DNA from 3 places in the Maritalea sp. YIW29 genome. Region 1 is predicted to be linked to each of the others. Evidence: predicted binding sites of a transcription regulator. Region 1 holds the regulator's gene; each other region holds the start of a gene.
The links. Region 1 encodes LexA, which represses DNA repair genes until DNA is damaged. Its sites were predicted from a motif close to TGTTCNNNNTGTGTTCNG; they were not measured.
Positions count from the first base shown of each region.

Region 2: the regulator LexA is predicted to act here: its motif matches at 1,747-1,764, upstream of AC2D8L_RS08180 (PA0069 family radical SAM protein).
Region 3: the regulator LexA is predicted to act here: its motif matches at 2,100-2,117, upstream of recA (recombinase RecA).

Region 1 is NZ_JBXVVF010000001.1:936,749-939,924, forward strand. Features, by position in the region: gene AC2D8L_RS04580 (ComEC/Rec2 family competence protein) at 1-1,301, shown strand, start outside; gene lexA (transcriptional repressor LexA) at 1,406-2,125, opposite strand; gene AC2D8L_RS04590 (metal ABC transporter permease) at 2,868-3,176, opposite strand, start outside.
Region 2 is NZ_JBXVVF010000001.1:1,683,344-1,686,519, reverse strand. Features, by position in the region: gene AC2D8L_RS08185 (multicopper oxidase family protein) at 1-443, opposite strand, end outside; gene AC2D8L_RS08180 (PA0069 family radical SAM protein) at 550-1,704, opposite strand; gene AC2D8L_RS08175 (protease inhibitor I42 family protein) at 1,901-2,215, shown strand; gene AC2D8L_RS08170 (C1 family peptidase) at 2,237-3,176, shown strand, end outside.
Region 3 is NZ_JBXVVF010000001.1:537,927-541,102, reverse strand. Features, by position in the region: gene alaS (alanine--tRNA ligase) at 1-722, opposite strand, end outside; gene recA (recombinase RecA) at 936-2,033, opposite strand; gene AC2D8L_RS02650 (DUF418 domain-containing protein) at 2,336-3,176, shown strand, end outside.

The sequences.
Region 1 (3,176 bases):
TGATTATTGGAGATCAATCCGGCATTGCCAGTGAATTGCGCGAGCAAATTGCCAATGCCGGTTTGGCCCATGTGCTGGCAATTTCTGGATTGCATCTGACTTTGGTGGTCGGCAGTGTTTTTATATTGGTTCTATTTTTGATTTTGCAGGTGAGCCGTCGCGACAGGTTGATCAAGCCAATGGCGGCGATGTTCGCCATAGGGGTAGCAGTTGCCTATCTTTTGATTTCAGGGTCAAATTTGGCAACCCAACGCGCGACGTTGATGTTGGTGTTGGCATTTGTGGCCATCATTGCGGGTCGGCGCGCGATCACCATGCGCAACGTCGCGCTTGCTGCCATTTGCATTATCGTATTGTTTCCGCACGAGATTTTTAAACCAGGATTTCAACTGTCTTTTGCTGCTGTGGTAGGCTTAGTCGCTGTTTATGCGGGCATTGGCCGGTCGGCAATTATCTTCCCGTATTGGGCGAAGTTGTTTGGCGGCATTGCGCTGACGAGTCTAATTGCAGGGATTGCAACTGCGCCTGTCGCCGCCGTACATTTTCAACAATTCGCACCATTGGGTTTAATCGGAAACCTAATTGCTGTTCCCATTGTTGGGTTCTTCGTCTTACCATGTGGCCTGATTTCAGTATTGCTGATGCCTGTTGGCCTTGAAGGACCGTTCCTGATGTTAATGGGAGCGGGGATCGACACGATTGTACACATCGCGAAATATATTTCGACGATAAGCGCAGAGTTCACACAGACACCTATGTTGGCGCGTTGGGTTTTGCCGGCTTGTTTGTTGATGTTGGGCTGGTTGAGCTTTTTTCACGGCAGGATAAAATTTTTGGCGCCAATTGCCTTCGCGCTATGCTTGTTTGCCTTCGGTCCAGCTAAGCATCCATTTGCGGTGATTTCAGACAGCACGCAGGCGATCATCATCAATCATGGTACAACATTTGCGCAACTGGGCCGCAAGTCGAATAGTTTTACAACAAGGGCGTGGGCAGAGCGGTTTGGCGCAAACTTGCTAGATGATGACGCCATTGGTGGCTGCGATCGCCATGGCTGCAGTGCTCAGGTTGAAGGTGTGGTGATCTCAGCGGTAAAAGACAGCGTTGGCTTAAGAGAAGATTGCTCTGTTGCCGACATTTTGATCGTAAGGCAACGGCGCTCTGTCAGCTGTCCCAATGCGTTGGTCATCACACAAAGAGAACTTGATGACTTTGGCGTTGCGATATTGTTCAGAAATAGCGTAGGCGAAATTGAGGTAAAATGGGCGCTGCACGATCACAACCGTCCTTGGCGTCCGTGAGCCAACATCAATCAAAAAAGACCCGAGCAACCAATGCATAAAGCGTAGTTGTCGGGCCAAGTGTTCGCAATCGGGGATGTTGGGACCACGAGGTCACAACGGGGTCAGTACTTGCGAAATAAACCAACCAATCGTCCCTGAACCGCTACTTGGTCAGGGCCGAAAATTCTTGTTTCATATGCTGGGTTTGCTGCTTCAAGGGCAACAGACTGCCCCTTTTTGCGCAAACGTTTCAGTGTCGCTTCTTCGTCATCGACCAAGGCGACAACAATTTCGCCGTTGCTGGCAGTGACTTGTTTCTTGATCAGCACCGTATCGCCGTCAAAAATGCCCGCATCGATCATCGAATCGCCACTAACTTCCAGCGCGTAATGTTCACCGCCGGCAAGCATTTCTGGGGGCACAGAAATGGTGTGGCTTTGTTCCTGAATTGCAGCAATTGGAACACCCGCCGCAATCCGACCCATAACAGGGATCGTAACCGGAGCGTCAGTATTCTCGTCCTGAGCAATTGGAGCCGCTGAAACTGGTTCACGCGCTCTGCCCAGGTCACCTTGAATGACACTTGGCTCAAACTTGGACTTCTTGCCACCAAGGGAAGGGTTCATACTGTCTGGCAAGCGAACCACTTCCATTGCACGCGCCCGATTGGGCAGACGACGAATAAATCCGCGCTCTTCCAGAGCTGTAATTAGACGGTGAATACCGGACTTAGATTTCAAATCCAATGCATCCTTCATTTCATCAAATGAGGGAGGTACGCCACTTTCCTTCATGCGCTCATGAATAAACATCAGCAGTTCATGTTGCTTGCGGGTCAACATTTTGAAGTCCTTTACAGCCTGATTTAGAATCGGAACAAATGTTGAACAACTATAACTGTTCTTTATATGTTCTGCAAGTGGGTCAAAATTTGGCGAAATGATGAGGCTCTCTAACTGTGTGTTCGAATTGCAACATTTCAGATGTGTGTGCCACAAAGTCGCGCAAATGGGTTGCAAATCACGGCAACGTGAGTGTATTGCACAATTGTCTTTAATCAGGCTGGTCCCGCCAGCCACAACGCCAAGGAGGTTTTTATGTTCAATTCACAAACACTTCTGGCAACTTGTTTGCCAGTTTAACACTAGCGCAACCGATCCTTCGCCCAGCGTCCAAGCTGCGGCCGTCTAAGGTTCATCTTTTCAAACTCCCATAGTCTACGCGTGGCGTGGACTATCAACAATCAGTCGCTGTCATTTTCCGCGCTGCATCTGCGCGCGGCGATTTCAGCACAATTATATTCAAAATTAGGAGCGGCGAAGCTTTGTGCTTTTTGCCGAGCGAATACACATGAAAAAACAACATGCAATATCTGAGCAATATTTCGAACGATTAGGTCGGTACCTACGTGTCTTTTTGAACTATTTGGAGGCTCGTCAAAAACGCAAGATTGCGCGAGCCTATTATTTAGGAGCTGGCGATTTGAGCCCGCACATAAGAAAAGATATAGGGCTTGGAAATGAGAACAAACACTTCTAATAAACTTCGTATGAAGGGGCGGGCAATTGGGCACCGCCCCTTTATTTATTGTGGTGCGGGTTCAGTTTGCGCGCCTGATAGTTTCTTGGCGTTCGGCGACAGGAAAAACGCAATCACAAAAAGAACCGTCATCACCAGAACAATGGTTGGGGCAGGGGCGCTATCGATGAAAAAGGCAATATAGACACCCAAGAATGAAGAGCCGACGCATAAGAGTAATGCCCAGACCAACATTTGACCAATTCGGCGGGTGATAAGGTATGCAATTGCGCCGGGTGCAACCAAGAGCGCAATCGCGAGAATAATGCCAACCGCTTTCAGCGCTGCCACGACACTTAGCGAAATGACCGCCAA
Region 2 (3,176 bases), 750 kb from region 1:
ATGCCGGTCATGCCGCGTGCCATTTGGTCTAACGTATTGCAGTGCGGGTGATACCAAAATGTGCCTGCGTCTGGAGACTGGATTTGGTAGCGAAATGTTTCGCCCAGCTCTATTGGTTTTTGCGTGAGGTAAGGCACGCCGTCCATTGCGTTCTCATGCCGAAGCCCATGCCAATGCACGATACTTGCCTCATGCAAATTGTTGGTGACATCAACACTCTTGGTTTCACCCTGTTTCAAACGAATGATCGGGGCAGTGCCACCAGAACCGAACCCCATCATCCGTTCGGTAATGTGCCCGGGCATTATTTCGTGGCTAAGATAGTTCAGCGGCAATTGCATATCCGCCGCCAGTGCGCTTTTAGCCCAACCATAACTTGCCGCAGAAGCGGCAAGCGTAGTGGCAGAACCCAGCAAAAATTCGCGACGAGACATGCCCAACATAAGAAAACCCAAACCAAATTGAAAACACTAAAGAAGGTTGAGTTAAACTAGATCAAATCCCCCGATTAGGTGAAAGGCCAAATTGTCACAAGTTCAATCCAGTCTATCAAAAAAGGCTGAGTTGATCGTCTTGTTGTTCTGGCTGCGTGAACAGGTCCGTCCGCAAATGCGGTAGGCGCTTTTTAAGCCCGTTGCGATTGAGGGCAAGTTCAAACCGCCGTTGCATTTGATAGGCGTAAGGGCCGGTGCCCTTCATCCGAGATCCATAATTGGGATCATTATCTTTCCCACCCCGCACGCTGCGCACCAGATTAAGCACATGGCGCAATTTGTCCGGATAATAACGCAGCAACCATTCGCGGAAGATATTGCGCACTTCACCGGGTAACCGAAGCATGATCATGCCGGCTGAAACCGCCCCTTGCGCCGCCGCCGCATCAATTATTTTCTCCAATTCGCTGTCATTAATGGCAGGGATCATCGGTGCTGCCATAACCTGAGTCGGAATGCCCGACTGGCTCAACAACTCCACTGCCTCAAGCCGCTTAGACGGGGTTGAAGCGCGCGGCTCCAACTGGCGGGATAGTTTCCGGTCTAGCGTGGTCACCGATATGGCGACATGCACCAAATTCAGCTTGGCCAATTCCGTGAGCAGGTCCAAATCGCGCACGATAAGTGCTGACTTGGTGACGATGGTCACCGGATGTTTGAACTCCAATAGCACCGCCAAAATATCGCGCATCAATTTACGCTCTCGCTCAATCGGCTGATAGGGGTCGGTATTGGTGCCAATCGCTATTGCTTTAGGCACATATTTCTTTCGGCTTAATTCTTCGCGCAATCGATCCGCCGCGTTGGTCTTGGCATAAAGCTCTCGCTCAAAATCAATCCCTGCAGAATGTCCCAAATAGGCATGGGTTTGACGTGCAAAACAATAAGAACAGCCATGTTCACAACCCCGATATGGATTGATCGAGCGATCGAAATTAAGGTCCGGGGACTCGTTCTTCGTGATGATGGTTTTTGCCCGTTCATCACGCACATTGGTGCTAAAAGCAGGTAAGCTTTCAAGCGACTGCCAACCATCGTCAAAACTCTCGCGCTCAAACGGCTCAAAGCGACCAGAAATGTTGCTTTGTGCGCCCCGGCCACGGTTGCGATCTGGCGAAACCATACGACTGGCCAAAATATCGCGATCAGCACTTTTGGCAATGCGTGCAAAGCTATCCGGCGGGGGCGGTAAACTAGCATGAATGGGCATAAATCACCTCGCGACAAAAGTTAACAAATCGTTCTAGTCAAATAGAACAAAATGAGAACAAATTGTCAATCAGCAATTGCACGAACCTGAGCTATCGCTTGCTGAAAACTCAAGGTCCAGTATAGTTAAATAATATTGGGGGGATTTGAATTTGGATACTTATCAAAGTTTGTACTAGGATAATTAGAGCAACTAAATGTTGATTATTTCAGAAGACGACAGTGGTTTTGTTTTTGAAGTTTCAAGGTTGCGCCCATTTTTTATTGAGTTGAAGGAGAACCCGACAACGGGATTTCTCTGGTCTATTATTATTGACGACAATATTGAACTGCTTAGCTCTGAAATTGGGCATCTTTCTGAAGATAAGGTTGGTGGCGGGGGCGTTCGGCGGTTCAAGCTTCAATCCCGCAAGCTTGGTTCTTCAGTGATTAAGGCGCGATTAGGTCGAAAGTGGGAAAGCGACGCCGAGCCAATCGGCGAGTTTTTTACAACGATCAATACTACAGAATAATTTTTAAGGGAGATATTACATATGGAATTAGACATTGATCTATTGCGAGAAATCCAACAGCAAAATGCAGAAAGCGGCGTTATTTGGTCGGCCGGTGACACGTCCATGTTGCGCATGTCGCACGAAGAGCGAAAAATGCGGCTGGGGGTATTGGAGGATCCCGAGGATATTCCATTGGGCGAGCGTGAGAATGTCGCGGCCGCCAATGTCAGCGCGCACTTAGACCTTGTGGCAGCAACGCCGCCAAAAAACTTTGATTGGCGCAGCACGAAAACGGGCAACTTCATCACAAAGGTAAAAGATCAAAAAACATGTGGCGCATGCGTGGCTTTTGCGACCAATGCCGCAGTTGATTCTGCGATGCGCATTGCTGCCAAACTGCCCATTGGCAGCCCGCACGAAGGGACGTTGATTTCCCTTTCAGAAGGGCAATTGCAATTTAGTGGCGGCGGGAGCTGCGCGGGTTGGAATGTTTCAAGCGCGTTGGCATATTCTACTTCAACCGGCGTAATTCCGGATACGCTTTACCCCTACACTGCCAAAGATCAGGTGCCCAAATTGCCCAAAAAGTGGAAGGGCAAGGTGACAAAGCTTGCGACCTATAGAAATGTTGGGTCGGCTGCTGATATGAAAGAGTGGCTGCGCAAATCATGTCCCATGATTACAACCTTCGTCGTGTACAACGACTTTTTTGCATATTCCAACGGGGTCTATCACTGGAATGGTAAAGCGAAATATGCTGGCCATCACGCTGTTTGTGTTGTCGGATTTGATGACAATGAGAAAGCTTGGATTTGCAAAAACAGTTGGGGAACCAAATGGGGTGACGGTGGTTATTTCAAAATAGGTTATGGGCAATGCGGTATTGATGCATCCATGTGGGGCGTCAACGCTTTTAGCAAAGTTTACCCGTTCAATAAGGGCGGCACAACGTACAGTTTGATGATTGATGAGCATGCCA
Region 3 (3,176 bases), 400 kb from region 1:
GTACCTTGCAACAAAGCCGCAAAACGCTCGAGCCCCATGCCGGTATCAATTGACTGGCTGGCCAAATTGGTCCGTTCGCCGCTGGCATGTTGCTCATATTGCATGAACACCAAATTCCAAATCTCAATGAAACGGTCGCCATCTTCTTCCACAGATCCTGGAGGGCCACCCCAAATGTGGTCGCCATGGTCATAGAAGATCTCCGATGATGGACCACAGGGACCGGTGTCGCCCATGGACCAAAAATTGTCGGCCGTCGCGATGCGGATGATCTTGTCGTCAGGTAGACCTGCGATCTTTTTCCAAAGATCAAACGCTTCGTCATCATCGTGATAAACAGTCACAACCAGTTTTTCGACAGGAAGTCCATATTCCTTGGTGATCAGGTTCCACGCCAACTCGATGGCATTTTCCTTGAAATAGTCACCGAATGAAAAGTTACCCATCATCTCAAAGAAAGTGTGGTGACGCGCCGTGAAACCGACATTATCCAAGTCATTATGCTTGCCGCCTGCGCGTACGCATTTTTGTGCTGAGGTCGCAGTTGTATAGGGACGTTTTTCAAGGCCGGTAAAGACGTTTTTGAACGGCACCATACCTGAATTTGTGAACATCAAGGTTGGATCGTTCTGTGGCACCAATGGGCCAGAGGCAACTTCGGCGTGGCCATTTTGCTTGAAATAGTCGATGAACTTCGAGCGGATTTGGTTGACGCTACTCATAATGCCTGCCGGATGGTTGGGTGCCCCAAAACAATTGAGGCTGTTGACGTTTTGCCGTTTTTACATGGCCCAAACCCGGCTGTCCAGCATGTCGAATGTCTCAACCCTACAATATCAAAACAAAAGCGCCGACCACTGGCCGACGTTTCTGGTGAGGATTATCAATTTTGCGGCTTGAACAACGTAAAAGGTGCAGCCGAAAAACCAAGCAGTCTACTTTTTATCAACTTCGATCAATGCAGGATCGTCGTCATCATCTTTCTTTTCAGGCGGTGCAATCATGTTATCGGTCAATAGCCCTGCACTCTCGCGCACACCAGATTCAATTTCATAAGCTAGATGCGGATTATCTTTCAGGAACTGACGTGAGTTTTCCCGCCCCTGACCTAGCCGTTCGCTATTATAAGAGAACCAAGACCCAGACTTTTCAACAATACCAGCTTTTACCCCTAAATCGAGCAGTTCACCGGTTTTGGAAATGCCTTCACCATACATAATGTCGAACTCAACCTGACGGAATGGTGGTGCAAGCTTGTTTTTCACAACTTTCACACGCGTCTGGTTACCCACAACTTCGTCGCGATCTTTAATCGCGCCGATGCGTCGAATGTCGAGGCGAACTGAGGCGTAAAACTTAAGCGCGTTACCACCAGTTGTCGTTTCTGGGGAACCAAACATCACGCCAATTTTCATCCGAATTTGGTTGATGAAAAGAACCATCGTTTTCGAGCGAGAAATAGACCCCGTCAACTTACGCATCGCTTGGCTCATCAATCGCGCTTGTAGACCCGGCAATGAATCGCCCATTTCGCCTTCAAGTTCTGCCTTTGGCGTAAGCGCTGCAACAGAATCGATAACCAACAAATCAATCGCGCCAGAGCGAACCAATGTGTCTGTAATTTCCAGCGCCTGCTCGCCAGTGTCCGGCTGTGATATCAGTAAATCATCGATATTGACGCCAAGCTTGCGGGCATAAACCGGATCCAGCGCATGTTCCGCATCAACGAACGCGCAAATACCACCGGCCTTTTGAGCCTCAGCGATTGCATGCAATGCTAAGGTGGTTTTACCTGAACTTTCTGGGCCAAAAACCTCGACGATCCGTCCGCGTGGTAAACCACCAATGCCCAAGGCAATATCTAACCCCAATGAGCCGGTGGGAACTGATTCAACTTCGACAGCTGAGTTTTCACCCAGCTTCATAATTGAACCCTTACCAAAATTCCGTTCGATCTGCGACAATGCCGCTTCCAACGCTTTGTTCTTATCCATAGAACCCCCCTCGACAACACGAAGTTGAGAATTAGCCATTACCTTCTCCTTATTCCAAAACCAACGTCGTCATGCAATCCGTCGGGACAATCTATTTTTATATTTTGTACTATATTTGTTCTCATATTTCACGACCGAAGTCAAGCATTCTATCTATCTGAGATATAAGGGAAAAGTGATTTTTATTCCTTCTTTGTTCTCAAATCGCCATTTTGAATAGCCAAGTGTACACGAAATGTTGCTCCCGCCCTATGTCAGGCAAATCATCAAATCGGCTTGAATTGGCAAGAATCACTCTTATATGCGAATGATTGTTCTATTAAATATCATTCGAGTGCTATATGAAAAATGAGCGTTTACATGGACTAGATTTGGCACGGTTTTTCGCGTTCACGGGCATGGTCATTGTGAATTTCAACGTCGTGATGACCGATCCATCTCTGGTTCATGCCAGCATAATTGCCGACATTCTCATCTTACTTGAAGGAAAAGCCGCTGCGCTATTTGTCGTATTGGCAGGTGTGGGTGTTACTCTTGCTGCAGGAAACTCCAAGCGGACAGGGTTTCACTTTACCATGCTAAAACGGTCTGCGTTCTTGCTGGTCATCGGCCTGATAAATCTGACCATATTTGATGCGGATATCATCCACTATTATGCATTTTATTTCGCGCTCGGCATTTGGTTATTGCCTCTTGGCCCGATGCCGCTGCTAGGCATCACTGCGGCGCTGATCCTCGCGTTCCCTGCCCTAAACTTGTTCGTTGATTACGATATCGGCTGGAACTGGGAAACGCTGCACTATTCAGGCTTTTGGACAATAAACGGTTTTATCCGCAATCTGTTCTTCAATGGCTGGCACCCCGTCATCCCATGGCTGGGCTTTTTCAGTTTTGGCATATTCCTGGCAAAAAACGATCTATCACAACCCATTAACGCGCTACGTTTGACCATTTTAGGGGCAATTGGTTTGGCCTTGGTCCCCGTCAGTAGCGCACAAACGATAACAACGCTTGTGCCTATCCTTGGCGAGGAATTGGCACAATTTTTTGCAACTAGCCCCATACCTCCCGGCCCATTTTTCATGCTGAACGGTTTAAGTGCGGCGATGTTCGTGATTGGTCTTTGTTTATTGGTGCCTAAGGCAGCCTACGGTAATTCCGCTCTTCACCTCTTGTGCCAAA